DNA from 4 places in the Klebsiella terrigena genome. Region 2 is predicted to be linked to each of the others. Evidence: predicted binding sites of a transcription regulator. Region 2 holds the regulator's gene; each other region holds the start of a gene.
The links. Region 2 encodes Fur, which represses iron uptake genes when iron is present. Its sites were predicted from a motif close to ATAATAATGAGAACNACTATCAA; they were not measured.

Region 1 (3,969 bases), 2.3 Mb from region 2:
AAGGCCCTTTAAGCAAAGCATAAGCTCGCCGGGACGCCAGAAATCCCGCGAGGGTCGGTAAAAGAAGCGGGATCGTGGCCTGGCGCAGAGGGTGCTGGGAGAGCTGGCGCAGAGCGGCCAGCACGCGGCGGTTGGTCAGCTGAATATGTGGCAGACTTCGTCAGAGAGGCAAACCGCTCGCCCGGTAGCTAAACGCTGCCGGGCAGGCAGGAACTAGTGCTTAACTTTGGTCAGGCGATCGAGATAGCCCATCACAAACGCCGACAGCACGAAGGTCAGGTGGATAATGACGTACCACATCAGCTTATTGTCCGGCACGTTTTTGGCATCCATAAACACCCGCAGCAGGTGGATCGAGGAGATCGCAACGATGGAGGCCGCAACCTTGTTTTTCAGCGAAGTGGCGTCCATTTTTCCCAGCCAGCTGAGCTTCTCTTTGCCCTCGTTGATATCCAGCTGAGAGACAAAGTTTTCATACCCCGAGAACATCACCATTACCAGCAGGCCGCCGACCAGCGTCATATCCACCAGCGACAGCAGGGTCAGGATCAGGTCCGACTCCCCTACGCTAAAGATATGCGGCAGGATGTGGAGGATCTCCTGAAAAAATTTGATCGACAGCGCCACCAGTCCCAGAGAGAGACCAAAATAAACCGGTGCCAGCAGCCAGCGTGAGGCGTACATGGCATTTTCCAGAAAGCGTTCCATAAGACCCTGTAAGTTAAAAAAAACGATCGGCATTATATCGCAACCCGCCAGCGTGATTGCAACATCCGCTCAGCGCTGCGGATCGACAGAGATAAAAAAGGCCGGCACAAGGCCAGCCTCCTGGGGAGATGTTGGTGAGGGCTACTGCGCTTTAACGGTCTCTTCGCCCACCAGACCAATCTTCAGATAGCCCGCCTGGTGCAGGGTATCCATGACTTTCATCATCGTCTCGTAGTCCACGGTTTTATCGGCGCGGAAGAAGACGGTGGTGTCTTTCTTACCTTCAGTCAGGGTATTCAGCGCGTTAATCATGCTCTCTTCGGTCACCGGATCGTTGCCGAGGAACATCGTTTTATCCGCCTTCACCGACAGATAGATCGGCTTTTCCGGACGCGGCTGCGGCTGGCTGGAGGAGGCGGGCAGGTTGACCTTCACATCAACCGTCGCCAGCGGAGCGGCCACCATAAAGATAATCAGCAGCACGAGCATGACGTCGATAAACGGCGTCACGTTAATATCGTGCATTTCGCCGTTATCATCGAGGTTTTCGTTAAAATGCATCGCCATAAAGCATCAACCTACTCGTAATTTCTGCGCGGTACGTACCGGCGAAGAGCCGCTGGCACTCAGGTCCAGATCGCGGCTTTGCAGCAGCAATACCTGGGCGGCGACGTCGCCGAGAGTGGCTTTGTAGCTGCCGATCATACGGGCGAAGATGTTATAGATAACTACCGCCGGGATAGCGGCAAACAGGCCGATAGCCGTTGCCAGCAGCGCTTCCGCGATGCCCGGTGCGACAACCGCGAGGTTGGTGGTCTGAGTCTGGGCGATGCCGATAAAGCTGTTCATGATGCCCCAGACGGTACCAAACAGGCCGACGAACGGGGAGATGGCGCCGATGGTCGCCAGGTAGCCGTTTCCGCGGCCCATATAGCGACCTACAAACGCCACGCGGCGCTCAAGGCGGAAACCGGTACGCTCTTTAATGCCTTCGTTATCTTCGACGCCAGCCGACAGCTCGAGCTCGTTCTGCGCTTCGTTGATAAGCTGCGTGCTCAGGCTTTTAGGATCGAAAGCGTTGGCGATGTCGCTGGCCTGGTCGAGGGAGCGCGCTTCGCCGAGAAGCTGCTGTTCGCGCTTGAGGCGGCGCTTGCTGGAGAGGATTTCAGCACCCTTGCCGAAGAAGATAGCCCATGTGACTATCGACGCCAGAATCAGGCCAATCATCACGACCTTAACGACAATATCGGCATGATGATACATACCCCAAACGGAAAGATCCGCCTGCATCAAATTATTACCCACTCTGAGTCTCCAGGACGTAAATCACAAAATCTGAGCATAATAATATCAAAACGGCATCGAATTGATAGTGGTTCTCATTAGTATTTACACTGTGCAGCAAATCACGTTTATTTTCCTTGCGCTTACGCAGTAAAAAAGCGGCAGCCGGGGGATTTGGTAAAATTTTTGCCTGTATCCGTCGTTAGCCGGTACAGCTCCGGGTATTCATGCTAGTTTAGACGTCCAGACGTATAAAAACAGGCAAAAAACATGGCTGACAAACATCTTGATACCGCTCTGGTCCACGCCGGACGCAGTAAAAAATATACCCTCGGATCGGTAAACAGCGTGATTCAGCGCGCTTCGTCGCTGGTGTTCGACACCGTCGAAGATAAGAAACATGCCACCCGCAACCGGGCGAAGGGCGAGCTGTTTTACGGCCGCCGCGGCACGCTGACCCACTTCTCGCTGCAGGAAGCCATGTGCGAGCTGGAAGGCGGCGCCGGCTGCGCCCTGTTCCCCTGCGGTGCGGCGGCGGTGGCCAATACGATTCTGGCGTTTGTTGAGCAGGGCGACCACGTTCTGATGACCAACACCGCCTATGAGCCGAGCCAGGACTTCAGTACCAAGGTGCTTGCCAGGCTCGGCGTGAGCACCGGCTGGTTCGATCCGCTGATTGGCGCCGATATCGCCCGTCTGGTCCAGCCGAATACCCGCGTGGTGTTTCTCGAGTCTCCGGGTTCAATCACTATGGAGGTCCACGACGTTCCGGCGATCGTCGCGGCCGTGCGCAGCGTTGCCCCGGAGGCAATCATCATGATCGACAACACCTGGGCGGCCGGCGTGCTGTTCAGGGCGCTGGATTTTGGCGTCGATATCTCGATTCAGGCCGGGACCAAATACCTGATTGGCCACTCCGATGCGATGGTCGGCACCGCGGTTGCCAACGCGCGCTGCTGGGACCAGCTGCGTGAGAACGCCTATCTGATGGGGCAGATGCTCGACGCGGATACCGCCTATATGACCAGCCGCGGCCTGCGCACCCTCGGCGTGCGCCTGCGTCAGCACCACGAGAGCAGCCTGCGCATCGCCGAATGGCTGGCGCAGCATCCGCAGGTGGCGCGGGTCAACCATCCCGCGCTGCCGGGCAGCAAAGGGCATGAGTTCTGGAAGCGCGACTTTACCGGCAGCAGCGGCCTGTTCTCGTTTATTCTCAATAAGCGGCTGAACGACGCCGAGCTGTCCACTTATCTGGACAACTTCAGCCTGTTCAGCATGGCCTACTCCTGGGGCGGTTTCGAATCACTGATCCTGGCTAACCAGCCGGAGCACATCGCTGCCATCCGCCCCGAGGCGGAAGTCGATTTCAGCGGCACGCTGATTCGCGTCCATATCGGTTTAGAAAATGTTGACGATCTGCTGGCGGATTTAGCGGCGGGCTTCGCGCGTATCGTGTAAAGTGACGGCCAGTGGCAATAATTGCGGACGTTCTGTTAGAGGCGGCCGCTTTTGTTGCGCCCGGGATCAAGGTGTTCGGGGCTCTTCAGGAGTACACTAGTCAAAAATACGGTACCACTTAGGAAAGTCCATGGTTGTTATCCAAGAGATTGTCGCCGCGCTCTGGCAACATGATTTTGCCGCATTGGCGAACCCTCACGTTGTGGGCGTTGTATATCTGGTCATGTTCGCGACCCTGTTTCTCGAGAACGGTCTGCTGCCGGCCTCGTTTTTACCCGGGGACAGCCTGCTGCTGCTCGCCGGCGCGCTGATTGCGAAAGGCGTCATGGACTTTGTGCCCACCCTCGCCATTCTGACCGCGGCGGCCAGCCTCGGCTGCTGGCTGAGCTATATTCAGGGGCGCTGGCTCGGCAACACCGAGACCGTTAAGGGCTGGCTTGCCCATCTGCCGCAGAAATATCATCAGCGCGCGACCTGCATGTTCGATAAGCACGGGCTGCTGGCCCTGCTGGCCGGGCG
Region 2 (3,969 bases):
CGGCTGGTGGGCGACAAGACGTCCCCAGATGGCGTAACGCTTCGGCCAGAAATCTTCGCCTTCATCATAAAACCGATCCGCATCACGGTTAACCACCACGCCTAGCGAGACGCAGTCCACGCGGGTACAGATGCCACCGTCATACAGCGGCGCTCTGGCATCAATCGCCACGCAGTGCGACTGAGAAGGATCGCCGATAATATCCGCACCGGCGTCAATCATAAATTTGAGCAGCACCCCCTGATTAAAGCGGGTGCCGCGAATGAGGAAGTTATCGGCAGGCCACTCGCCGCGGTCGTTTTCACCCCAGGCCTCACGGAGCCATTGGCGGTTGGATTCGAAACCTCCGGCAGCAAGCACGCAGGTTTTGGCAGCAATGCGCTCCTCTCCCGCCAGGGCTGCGACAAACCTGCCGTTACGAAGCTCAAGCGCCTGCACCGGCGTATCGTAACGGATTTGCACGCCCAGCCTTTCCGCGCTGCGGTAGTAGGCATTCATCAGGGCCTTGCCTCCACCCATAAAAAAGGCATTGGTGCGCGCCACGTGCAGCGCTCCGGAGAGGGGAGGCTGAAAGTTAACGCCGTGCTGGCGCATCCAGTCACGGCAGCGTGAAGAGGTACGGATTACCAGACGCGCCAGCGCTTCATTGGTATTCCCTTCGGTGACTCGCCAGAGATCTTGCCAGAACTCCTCTTCGGTATAGCTATCCACTAGCACATCCTGCGGCGCATCGTGCATGCAGCGCAGATTGCGGGTATGTTGGGAATTTCCCCCGCGCCATTCGCGAGGGGCTGCCTCCAGCAACAGCACCGACGCGCCTGCTTCGCGGGCGGTTAAAGCGGAACATAACGCAGCATTGCCTCCGCCAATCACCAGTACATCAACCATCGTAGACTCCATTACTCTTTAACTAATTGTTAAATTTGTAATTGGAATGTATACGCTGGGGCTGTGCGGGCGCTATGCTGCGTAGCTAAAGAGGGCTTTAGTTAGCGTAAAGGGTGGCTCCCGGCCAGCTGCCTGCATCCACCAGTTGGCGCATGACTTTGCTAAGCACCACGCGGGCGGCAAGACCTGCCGGGGTGAGCTCATCGTCAGACAGGCTAACCAAAAAGTTGGGGCGACTGAGTATCGGGTTGTGGACGCCGATCACTCTCAGCGCTTCTTTATCAAGATGGGAAATGGCGGCCCCGGGCTGCAGGGTGGCCCCAAGACCGCTGCGCACGGCGCGCATCAGTAGAGTCAGGCCATCAATTTCAGCGGCAATATCCAGCTTGATGGCGTGTTCCTGGCCGATCGCCTCCAGCCTGCCACGCAGGCCGTGGCCCTGGCTGGGCATAATCAAGGGAATGTTTGCCAGCTGAGAGGGGGAGATGGCGTCGTCGGCGATATCGGCCAGTACGGCGTAGGTGCCAATCAAAAATAGCCGTTCTTCGAGGATCGGTCTGGCGCTCCAGCGCAGGATTTTCTCCTTCTGGAAAACGACGGCTAAATCAATCTGGCGGGTGTTGATCATCCGCTCCAGGTTGCCGGAGAGACTTTCCACGACGTGCAGACGAACATCGGCATAGCTTTCCCGCATCGCGTTAATAAAGGGCATCCCCAGTATCGACGCGGTGCTGGGTGCCATGCCGACGCTGACGTGCCCGGACAGGCGAGCTTCGCGGGCAGCCAGGATCGCATCATCGGCATGGCGTAGCGCCAGCTGCGCCTGAAAGTAAAAGGCCAGGCCGGCGCTGGTGGGCGTGACGCCGCGCGAGGTACGCTGGAGCAGGCGAATCGAGAGTTCACTTTCCAGGCGCGTCATTTGCTGACTGAGCGCTGAGACGCCAATATTGAGATCCAGCGCGGCGCTGCCCATGCTGCCGGTTTCCACAATACGAACGAAGTAACGTAGCTGACGAAGTTCCATGTCGATTCTCGGGGTCAGGCGGGAAGGGATTTTACATTAAAGCAACATCGCGGAGGAGGGAATATGGCGCGGCGAATTCAGCGTATAAAAAAAGCCAACCGTCCGGTTGGCTTTCCTGCTGGCATCATATTACTTGGGGTCGTGCGCGTGTTCATTTTCGCGGCAGTCGCCTTCAGCACAGTGACCGTACAGGTACAGGCTGTGGTTGGTCAGGCGGATACCGTGACGGTGGGCAATTTCACGCTGACGCGCTTCGATAGAGTCATCGCTGAATTCGATCACTTTGCCACAATCGAGGCAAATCAGGTGATCGTGATGATGCTGCTGTGTCAGTTCGAAAACGGATTTACCGCCTTCAAAATTATGGCGGGTAACAATGCCGGCATCATCAAACTGGTTCAGTACGCGATAAACGGTAGCCAGACCGATCTCTTCCCCCATGTCGATCAGGCGTTTGTATAAATCTTCCGCGCTGACGTGATGGTTATCCGGCCCCTGCAGCACTTCCAGAATTTTTAATCGTGGAAGTGTGACTTTCAGGCCAGCCTTCTTCAATGCGGTATTGTTGTCAGTCATGCGGAATCTGTCCTGTTGCTAAACGATCTACTTCCATTAGCGGAAGTAATACAGAGAATCACCCGATGTAACGCGTCTCATTATAGAACTGCCATGATGAAATGAAAACCGCAAGCATCGAGCCTTGTATGCTGTCAAAAACGAGGCACACGCTACAAACTGTGTCACGTCTCCTCGTTAAATCAGAGGACATTGTACAGATATGTGATTAAAAGTTAAAAACTTGTAGCTATTAGTTTTATTGCTTTTACCTATTAATACGACGATACCCGAAGGTATCGCCGTTTAACCATCAGGCGTTTTTGATTTCTTCGAGATGCAGTTCTTCAGAAATCTGCTTAACCCATTTCTCAACGCGCTCGTTGGTCAGCTCAGGCTGACGGTCTTCATCGATAGCGAGACCGACGAAATGGTCGTCATCGGCGAGACCTTTAGAGGCTTCGAAATGGTAGCCCGCCGTTGGCCAGTGGCCGACGATGGTTGCACCGCGCGGTTCGATGATGTCGCGGATGGTTCCCAGCGCATCACAGAAGTATTCAGCATAGTCTTCCTGGTCACCGCAGCCAAACAGGGCGACCAGCTTACCGTTGAAGTCGACCTCTTCCAGCGTCGGGAAGAAATCATCCCAGTCACACTGCGCTTCACCGTAGTACCAGGTTGGGATGCCCAGCAGCAGAATGTCATGACCCTGCAGGTCTTCTTTGCTGCTTTTGGCAATGTCGTGAACATCAGCAACGTCTTTACCGAGCTGCTTTTGGATCATTTTTGCAATATTTTCGGTGTTGCCGGTGTCGCTGCCAAAAAAGATGCCGATGATTGCCATGAGTAAAATAACCTCTTGAAACTTAATGATGTGGTAGTGGCGTAATGCCCGCAGATAACGGCAATCATAGCAGAACAGGGAAGGGCGCGGAAACAGCAATCACACCCGACTGCACACTCTGCTACATGAAAGTGTTGTTTTTGAGGTTTCTCAGACTTTACCCTGGCTATGCAGGGCTGCCAGCTGGTTCATCAACATCTCTTCAATCAGATCGCTACGGTTCATATTGCGGGCATCAGCTAGCTCATTGAGCGCATCAACCGCTTCAGCGTTGAGCTTGAGCTCCACGCGCTTTAAACCGCGAACTTTGTCGCGTTTAAGCTGGTTGCGTTTATTGATGCGCAGCTGCTCGTCGCGCGAAAGCGGATTGGTCTTTGGTCTACCCGGGCGACGCTCGGTTGCGAACAAATCTAATGTCGTACGGTCCGTTTGTTCTTTTGCCATGATTCAGAGTGACTTCGGGGAAACGAGTTGTCGGGCCATTGCCGACACAGATAGCGCGCCATAATACATCAGGCGAACCGCTGCGCCAACGACCGCGGGCATTCTGCGGCGCGGTCGGGCAGTTTTTAGCCAGTTATGCCGCTAAAGAGGAGAGATATCGGCGAATTGCGCGCAGTACCGCCTCCGGTTTCTCCGCATGGACCCAATGGCCCGC
Region 3 (3,969 bases), 530 kb from region 2:
TTTGAGTGACCGGGTTCCAGGCCGTGCATGGCACCGAGAAGGATCGCGCTGGGGATGAAGATCCATGCATTGCCCTGCTGCAAAAGCGTTGTGAATTCAAACATGAGGATGATCGACATAGTAGAATACGTGACGGGAATTCTACTCCCCCCCAGTACCAAATACTACCCCCCAGTAGAACGACAATGATATAATCTCTAATAATTTACAGCTTTTAAGAGGGCAGCATGTCACACACTATTCGTGATAAACAGAAACTTAAGGCCCGGGCCAGTAAAATCCAGGGACAGGTCATTGCGCTAAAAAAAATGCTCGATGAACCTCATGAATGCGCTGCCGTACTACAGCAAATTGCCGCCATTCGTGGAGCAGTCAATGGCTTGATGCGTGAGGTTATTAAAGGCCATCTGAGCGAACACATTGTTCATGAAGAGAGTGAAGCAAAACGTGAGGGTGATTTAGACGTAGTGCTGAAAGTTTTAGACTCTTATATTAAATAAATCAATTACCTGACACTCACCTGCGTTGTAGATTAATCAGGCAGCCTGGTCGATAAACTGAAGCGGTCAGCGTATGGGTGACTGTTGCACCTTAAATCACCCTCCGGCGCCATCGAAGCCACTCCATGCAATATGTTGAAATCAGCAATCGGGTAGCCATTTTGGCGCTTGAAACCAGGCACTCATAATTTCGCACGATCCTCTCTGTAACCCGACCCGGAATTCCTCTTCAGTTAGTACTTAATTCAAAATTAATACTGATCGTTATATCCAGAATCGTGAACGGTTATTCGAGCGGGCGGCCCTCGGCGTCAACGTCTGATTGTGACTGGAGCACATTGGTCAGGGCAGGGCCACAGCATAAGATTTAACTCATTCATATGCTGGGTATTACGGCGCAATCGGGCGGCCTACGTCGAGCGTTGAGGAGGGGCAAGTATTGGCGAAATAATGGCGCTCAATGTAAAGCTTTGTATGATCTTCTGCACGGTTTCTCCTCAATTTTCGCTCATTAACTGCAGCTCTTTTTGGCATAACGGCGGAGAGGAACCAAAAGCCAGATAATTGCGGTGCGTTATTACTGTTTTCATTACTATGATTTATAAGAATATTAATGAGTGTTTGGTGGTTGAGTATTTTCCAATATCTATTTCTTTGTTCCTCTATCGATGGCCTTACGTTTATTTACATATAAACCGCAAAGCCATCAAATAATGTAGAAAAAAAGGAGGATCTATTTCGGCGTGTGTACAATGAGAATCACTCTCATTATCATAAGCATTTACTTACAAATATTAACTCTTCTGGGGATTATTTAAGTGAATGTAACTTTAGATAAAAAGCGCCCAATTGCGCTGTTTTTGGCCGGCTTGCTCAGCTCACCCGTTTTTGCACAAGAAGCCACGGAGAAATTGGCTGACGACGAAACGATGCTCGTCACCGCCGAACAGGTGCTCAAACAGCAGCCCGGTGTGTCAATTATCACCGAAGAAGATATTCAAAAAAGCCCTCCTGTTAACGATCTTGCCGACATCATCCGCAAAATGCCGGGTGTGAACCTGACCGGCAATGGCGCCAGCGGCAGCCGCGGTAACAATCGGCAAATCGACATCCGCGGCATGGGCCCGGAAAACACCCTGGTGCTGATTGACGGCGTGCCGGTGAGCTCTCGTAACTCCGTGCGCTACAGCTGGCGCGGCGAACGCGACTCTCGCGGCGATACCAACTGGGTGCCGGCAGAAATGGTGGAACGTATTGAGGTGATTCGCGGCCCGGCAGCGGCCCGCTATGGTTCTGGCGCTGCGGGCGGCGTGGTCAATATTATTACTAAACGCCCCACCAATGACTGGCATGGCTCGCTCTCCCTCTTCACCAATCAGCCGGAAAGCAGCAAAGAAGGTGACACCCGACGCGCTAACTTCAACCTCAGCGGCCCGCTGGCGGGTGACGCGCTAACGATGCGTCTGTATGGCAATATCAACCGCACCGATGCCGATGCCTATGACATCAATACCGCACAAAACGGTTCCTATGCAGCGGGTCGCGAAGGCGTGCGTAATAAAGATATCAGCGGCGTGCTCTCCTGGAAAATCACCCCGGCCCAGATCGTTGATTTCTCCTATGGCTATAGCCGTCAGGGCAATATCTACGCGGGTGATACGCAAAACAGCAACAGTAATAGCAGCGCTGGTGGCTTAGTAGAGTCGCTCTATGGCGATGAAACCAACCGCTTATACCGGCAAAACTATGGCATCACTCACAACGGTATTTGGGATTGGGGGACGTCCAGGCTTAACTTTAACTATGAAAAGACCAATAACACCCGTTTAAAAGAGGGCACCGGCGGCAGTACGGAAGGGATGATCAACAGCGATGTCTACTCAACCAGCCGGCTGGAAAGCTATCGGGCGGGCGGGGAGGTCAGCTTCCCGCTGCAGCTGCTGGTCGATCAAACGGTGACCCTCGGCGCGGAGTGGAACCGCGATGAGCTCAACGATCCCGCCTCCATGCAGTCGTCGAGTACTAACCTCTATTTACCGGGTAGCTCAGGCGATCCGTCCCAGCGCAGCAGTGAAAACTCGGCCACGATTAGCTCACTCTATTTCGAGGATAATATTGCCGCGACCGACAGCACCGAGGTGATTCCGGGGCTGCGCTTTGACTATCACGATAATTTCGGCGCTAACTGGAGCCCAGGCCTGAATATTTCGCAGGGGCTGGGGGAATATTTCACCATGAAAGCCGGTATCGCCCGCGCGTTCAAAGCGCCTAATCTTTATCAGTCAACGCCGGGCTACCTGCTTTCTACGCGCGGTAACGGCTGCCCGATTGGCCTCAGTCAATGCTATTTACTGGGTAACGACAATCTCGACCCTGAAATTAGCGTGAACAAAGAGGTGGGTCTGGAATTCAGTCATGCGGGCTATGCCGCGGGTATTACCTACTTCCGCAATGACTACAAAAATAAAATCGTCTCCGGCACTTCGGCCATTTACAGCAACGGCGCCTATAACGTGCTGCAGTGGGAGAATGGCGGTAAAGCTATCGTTGAAGGGCTGGAAGGCAACCTGACCATTCCTCTGATTGCCGATACGCTGGAGTGGCGCTCTAACGCCACCTACATGTTCCGTTCTGAAAGCAAGAAGACCGGCAATCCGCTGTCGGTGATCCCGGAATTTACCATCAACTCCCAGCTGGAATGGCAGGCCACTGAAGATCTGAGCGCGAACGTTAACTGGACGCAATATGGTCGGCAGAAACCGCGCCAGTATGCGGAAACGTCCCTTGAAAACAATAACGGCCTTTCACAACGTGAAATTAGTCCTTATTCCATCGTTGGCCTGAACGTTAACTACGATATTACCAGGAATCTGCGCGCCAATGCGGGTATCAACAACCTGTTTGATAAGCAGATCTACCGTGAGAACGCGGGGGCTTCAACCTATAACGAACCGGGTCGCGCTTATTACGCCGGCGTAACCATGTCGTTTTAATCAACGGGGCGGTCTTCAGGCCGCCCTCATTGTTTTTATCGCTGCCGGCTCAATCAGGGCGCGGATCGGAAGAGGGGGAGGAACCGTCCGTCGCTTCCGGGTTTATCTCCTCGCCATGCGTGCTGATCAACTGCGTCAGCGCGATTTGCTCCTGGAATTTGGTCAACAGAAGCTCAGCGTCCGTTTTCAGAACCTCTTCGGACGATTCAAGAACGGAATTTATCGCCTTAGAAACGCTGCCTACCAGTTCTGATACGCCGCCTTCCTTGCCGATGGCCAGCATTAAGGCGCTGATAAGTAATGACTGTGCTTCAACCTGAGCAGCAAGCTGTTTGCTTTCTGCGTCCATAGAAGAGATTTTCGCGATTATGCTGAGAATGACATTGTTCATGATACTCCTCAAATCAATAAGATAAACGGGGTTGCCGATGGCTATCTTCGTTGTTGGTGCGGCGAAATACCCATAGCACATAAAT
Region 4 (3,969 bases), 1.7 Mb from region 2:
CTGACGCCCGGAATTTCCACCGGATACTGGAAGGCCATGAAGATCCCCTCCCCCGCGCGATCCTCCGGCGCGAGCTCGAGCAGATCCTTGCCCTTAAACTCAACGCTGCCGCCGGTCACCTCGTAGTCTTCCCGCCCGGCGAGCGTTGCGGAGAGCGTGCTTTTCCCGGAGCCGTTGGGCCCCATAATGGCGTGAACTTCGCCGGGTCGGATATCGAGGTTCAACCCGCGCAGGATCTCTTTATCGTCAACGGATACCTGCAAATCTTTAATGCTTAACATGTATATTCCTTAATTCGGCAGTCTGCTTCGGGCGGCGCCATCGCGCAGCCGGCATGGGCCAGACTGTTAACCGACGCTGTGTTCAAGGCTAATCGCCAGCAGTTTTTGCGCTTCCACGGCAAATTCCAGCGGCAGCTCTGAGAAGACATCCTTACAGAAGCCGTTAACGATCATGGAGATCGCATCATCTTCACTGATCCCGCGCTGCAGGCAGTAGAAGAGCTGATCTTCACCAATTCGCGAGGTGGTGGCTTCATGCTCCAGCTGGGCGCTGTTGTTACGGCACTCAACGTACGGGAAGGTGTGCGCCCCGCAGTCCGGCCCGATCAGCATCGAGTCACACTGGGTAAAGTTTCGCGCGTTGGTCGCCGTCGGCATAATTTTGACCAGCCCGCGGTAGCTGTTCTGGCTTTTACCGGCGGAGATCCCTTTGGAGATAATCGTCGAGCGGGTGTTTTTACCGATATGAATCATTTTGGTGCCGGTATCCGCCTGCTGGTGGCCGCTGGTCAGCGCCACCGAGAAGAACTCGCCGATGGAGTTGTCGCCGCGCAGAATACAGCTCGGATACTTCCACGTTATCGCCGAGCCGGTCTCCGACTGGGTCCACGACATTTTGCTGTTGTCGCCTTCACAGAGCGCTCGCTTGGTGACGAAGTTGAGGATCCCGCCGGTGTTGTTATCCCCGGGGAACCAGTTCTGCACCGTGGAGTATTTTACTTCGGCATCTTTGTGGATGATGACCTCAACCACCGCCGCGTGCAGCTGGTAGCTGTCGCGAACCGGTGCCGAGCAGCCTTCGATATAGCTGACGTAGCTGCCCTCGTCAGCGACGAGGATCGTGCGTTCAAACTGGCCGGTTTTTTCCGCATTGATGCGAAAATAGGTCGATAGCTCCATCGGGCAGCGCACGCCTTTCGGCACGTAGATAAAGGTGCCGTCGGAGGCGACCGCGGCGTTCAGCGCGGCGAAGAAGTTGTCATTGCCGGGCACCACGGTGCCGAGATATTTTTTCACCAGCTCCGGATGATCGTGAATCGCTTCGCCGAAGGAGCAGAAGATAATGCCCTGCTCCGCCAGCTTTTCCCGGTAGGTGGTGGCGACCGAGACCGAGTCAAAGATGGCGTCTACCGCCACTTCGCGTCCTTCGCGTACCGGCACGCCCAGCAGATTGAAGGCCTCTTCGACTTCGCTGGTCAGATAGTCGGCGGGGCCGGTTTGCTGCACCGCACCCGGCTCGGAGGCGCAGGTGTCGTCGCAGTTGCCGCAGGAGGGCGCGGAATAGTAGCTGTAGTCCTGATAGTCCAGCTTATCGTAGTGCGCCTTGAGCCAGTGCGGCTCTTCCATATCCAGCCACGCTCTGAAGGCGCTCAGCCTGAACTCCAGCATCCACTCCGGCTCGTTGCGACGGGCGGAGATCGCCCGCACCACCTCTTCGTTGATGCCCTTGGCCAGCTCATCGGTCTGTAACCGGGTAAAAAAGCCTTCTTTATAATTCAGCGGCCCGCCGGTCCAGGTTTTGACATCGTCAGTTGTTTCAGTATTACGAGACATAATTACTCCGCCTGAACCCCAAAGCTTTCACCGCAGCCGCACTCGTGCTGCGCTTTCGGGTTATGAAACTTAAAGATTTCATTTAATCCTTCCCGAACGTAATCCAGCTCCGTACCATCAATAAACGGCATGGCCTGCAGCGGCGCCCACAGCTTCGCGCCTTCGAACTCAAACAGCAGATCGTCTTTCGCGGGCTCTGCGATAAGCTCCATGACGTAGGCAAAGCCGGCACAGCCGCTGGTTTTCACGCCAAGACGCAGCCCCTGCATCGGCGGCTGCTTGCTCACCAGCTCACGGATATGGGCGGCGGCAGCGGGCGTCATGATCAGGCCACGCCAGCTAAAATCGTCGGGGTTAAAGGTTCCTGCTTGTGATTCCATCGGTCTACCTCATTGGTTGGCGCCATCAGGGCATCTCACCATGTTAGTGATAACGATTATCACTTCAACCCATCTGGAGAAGGGGTATTCGCCCCTGAGACTCTTTTATGGCCCTTTTTATAAGCATAGACCCTGCTTTACTGCTTATCAGGTCTCATTTTTTCTATTTAATAGACTGAAAAATAATAAGTTATCTGATATGGGTTGGCAGAAAATGCGGCAATGGAAAAGATGCATCGAAAATACCGATTTTTGAGATAGGAGATGAAAAAATCCGCCTTTCAGCGACTTATCGGATATTCAGCGGGTTATATAGTTACACCGTTGCGCCATCACTCCTTTCCGGCCTATTCCGGCCCGGCGCTGAAGGCGCGCGGCTTTTCAGCGATGCCGCTAAAACCTTATACAATCGCTTAACGTTGACTGACCCCACGAGCATCACCTCCAATCTATAAGTATTATCTGAAAACAAGGGGTGTTGTGTGGCTATACGTAGACATTTTGGTTATAAAGTCGCCCGTCCCGCGGGGATTAAGTTTTAATCACCATGATCAAGCTGGTGTACAATCCCCGTCTATATTTTCTACAGTTTTCGGCATGATGTCGGAGCCGCTGATAACCTGGAGCTTTTGTCGTAACGGATGATAGATATCAGTATTATGTCGATGTGCATGGTCGTTCTTCTGGTGATGAGCGTACTGCTGGACTGAAAGCCTGTTGCGCCACAGCTCTTTGCCGCCGCTGTTCCGATTCTCGCCGTTTATCGCCCGGCCATAGCCGTGTCCTGATGAAACCGGCCCTCGGTTTTACCTCCCCGCGCGCCCTTCTGCAGACCCTCCACAGTCGTTAATAAATAAGGAGATTTGGAGGATTCGCCCCCGGTGGGATTGTCGGCCCGAAACCTTGCCTCTAAGATTTTAGCCACACACTTAAGAGGTAACGAAGATGAAAAGAACAATCATTGCCCTGTTAGCAACCGTTTCTATTGCCGCCGCCAGCGCCTTCGCCGCGGATAAAAGCGAAACGCCGCCTGCGCGAGATAACGCCGGACAGCCGCCGTTTGAGATGAACCATGAGTTTGGCCACATGCCCATGCCGCCACTGCCTCCGAGAAAGCCCACGCTCTTCTCCGCGACCGTTGCCAGCGATAATCCGACTGACACCATTAATAAACTCACCGCATTAATCCCTACCAGCAAAGCCCGGCATTATGAGGTCCATGTCGAAGTCGTCGCCGTACCCGATATGGCAGCGACCGGACCCTTGTGATTTTGTCGGGTTAATTAACGATAAAATACGCTGTCAGTCCCTGCGAGCGGCGCCGGCAGGCGCGATAAATTAGCGGTCGAAATGGATTTCCCCACCGGGTTTATGTGGTTTTTTAGTCACCCGAGGCATCGGCAGGGCTATTATGCAAACGAAAAAAAAGCTGCCAATAATAGCGGCAGCTTTTATATCTTATGATTCAGATTGATACTGAAGGGCTATTAGCTCTTAATTTTTCTGTAGATAAACAGCACCACCAGCGCGCCAATTACCGCAACGACAAAGCTACCGAAATTGAACCCGTCAACCTTGCCAAAGCCAAAGAAGGTGCTGATCCAGCCGCCCACTACCGCACCGATGACCCCTAGAATGATAGTGACGAAAAAGCCGCCACCGTCTTTGCCCGGCATGATCCACTTCGCTAAAATACCGGCAATAAGACCAAAAATGATCCAGGAAATGATACCCATGGTTAACTCCGTCCTCTT

Region 1: the regulator Fur is predicted to act here: its motif matches at 2,075-2,097, upstream of exbB (tol-pal system-associated acyl-CoA thioesterase).
Region 3: the regulator Fur is predicted to act here: its motif matches at 1,253-1,275, upstream of HCK03_RS16530 (TonB-dependent siderophore receptor).
Region 4: the regulator Fur is predicted to act here: its motif matches at 2,256-2,278, upstream of sufA (Fe-S cluster assembly scaffold SufA).

What each region holds. Positions count from the first base shown of each region.
Region 1 covers NZ_CP050508.1:736,869-740,837, reverse strand. The annotation lists gene HCK03_RS03590 (TIGR00645 family protein) at 214-708, opposite strand; gene exbD (TonB system transport protein ExbD) at 850-1,275, opposite strand; gene exbB (tol-pal system-associated acyl-CoA thioesterase) at 1,282-2,013, opposite strand; gene metC (cystathionine beta-lyase) at 2,263-3,450, shown strand; gene yghB (DedA family general envelope maintenance protein YghB) at 3,581-3,969, shown strand, end outside.
Region 2 covers NZ_CP050508.1:4,045,076-4,049,044, reverse strand. The annotation lists gene tcuA (FAD-dependent tricarballylate dehydrogenase TcuA) at 1-888, opposite strand, end outside; gene tcuR (tricarballylate utilization LysR family transcriptional regulator TcuR) at 986-1,912, opposite strand; gene fur (ferric iron uptake transcriptional regulator) at 2,042-2,488, opposite strand; gene fldA (flavodoxin FldA) at 2,781-3,311, opposite strand; gene ybfE (LexA regulated protein) at 3,462-3,755, opposite strand; gene ybfF (esterase) at 3,889-3,969, opposite strand, start outside.
Region 3 covers NZ_CP050508.1:3,511,431-3,515,399, reverse strand. The annotation lists gene HCK03_RS16540 (nickel/cobalt efflux protein RcnA) at 1-104, opposite strand, end outside; gene rcnR (Ni(II)/Co(II)-binding transcriptional repressor RcnR) at 228-500, shown strand; gene HCK03_RS16530 (TonB-dependent siderophore receptor) at 1,319-3,493, shown strand; gene iraP (anti-adapter protein IraP) at 3,543-3,884, opposite strand.
Region 4 covers NZ_CP050508.1:2,306,529-2,310,497, reverse strand. The annotation lists gene sufC (Fe-S cluster assembly ATPase SufC) at 1-281, opposite strand, end outside; gene sufB (Fe-S cluster assembly protein SufB) at 348-1,835, opposite strand; gene sufA (Fe-S cluster assembly scaffold SufA) at 1,838-2,215, opposite strand; gene HCK03_RS10845 (hypothetical protein) at 3,161-3,484, shown strand; gene HCK03_RS10840 (GlsB/YeaQ/YmgE family stress response membrane protein) at 3,703-3,951, opposite strand.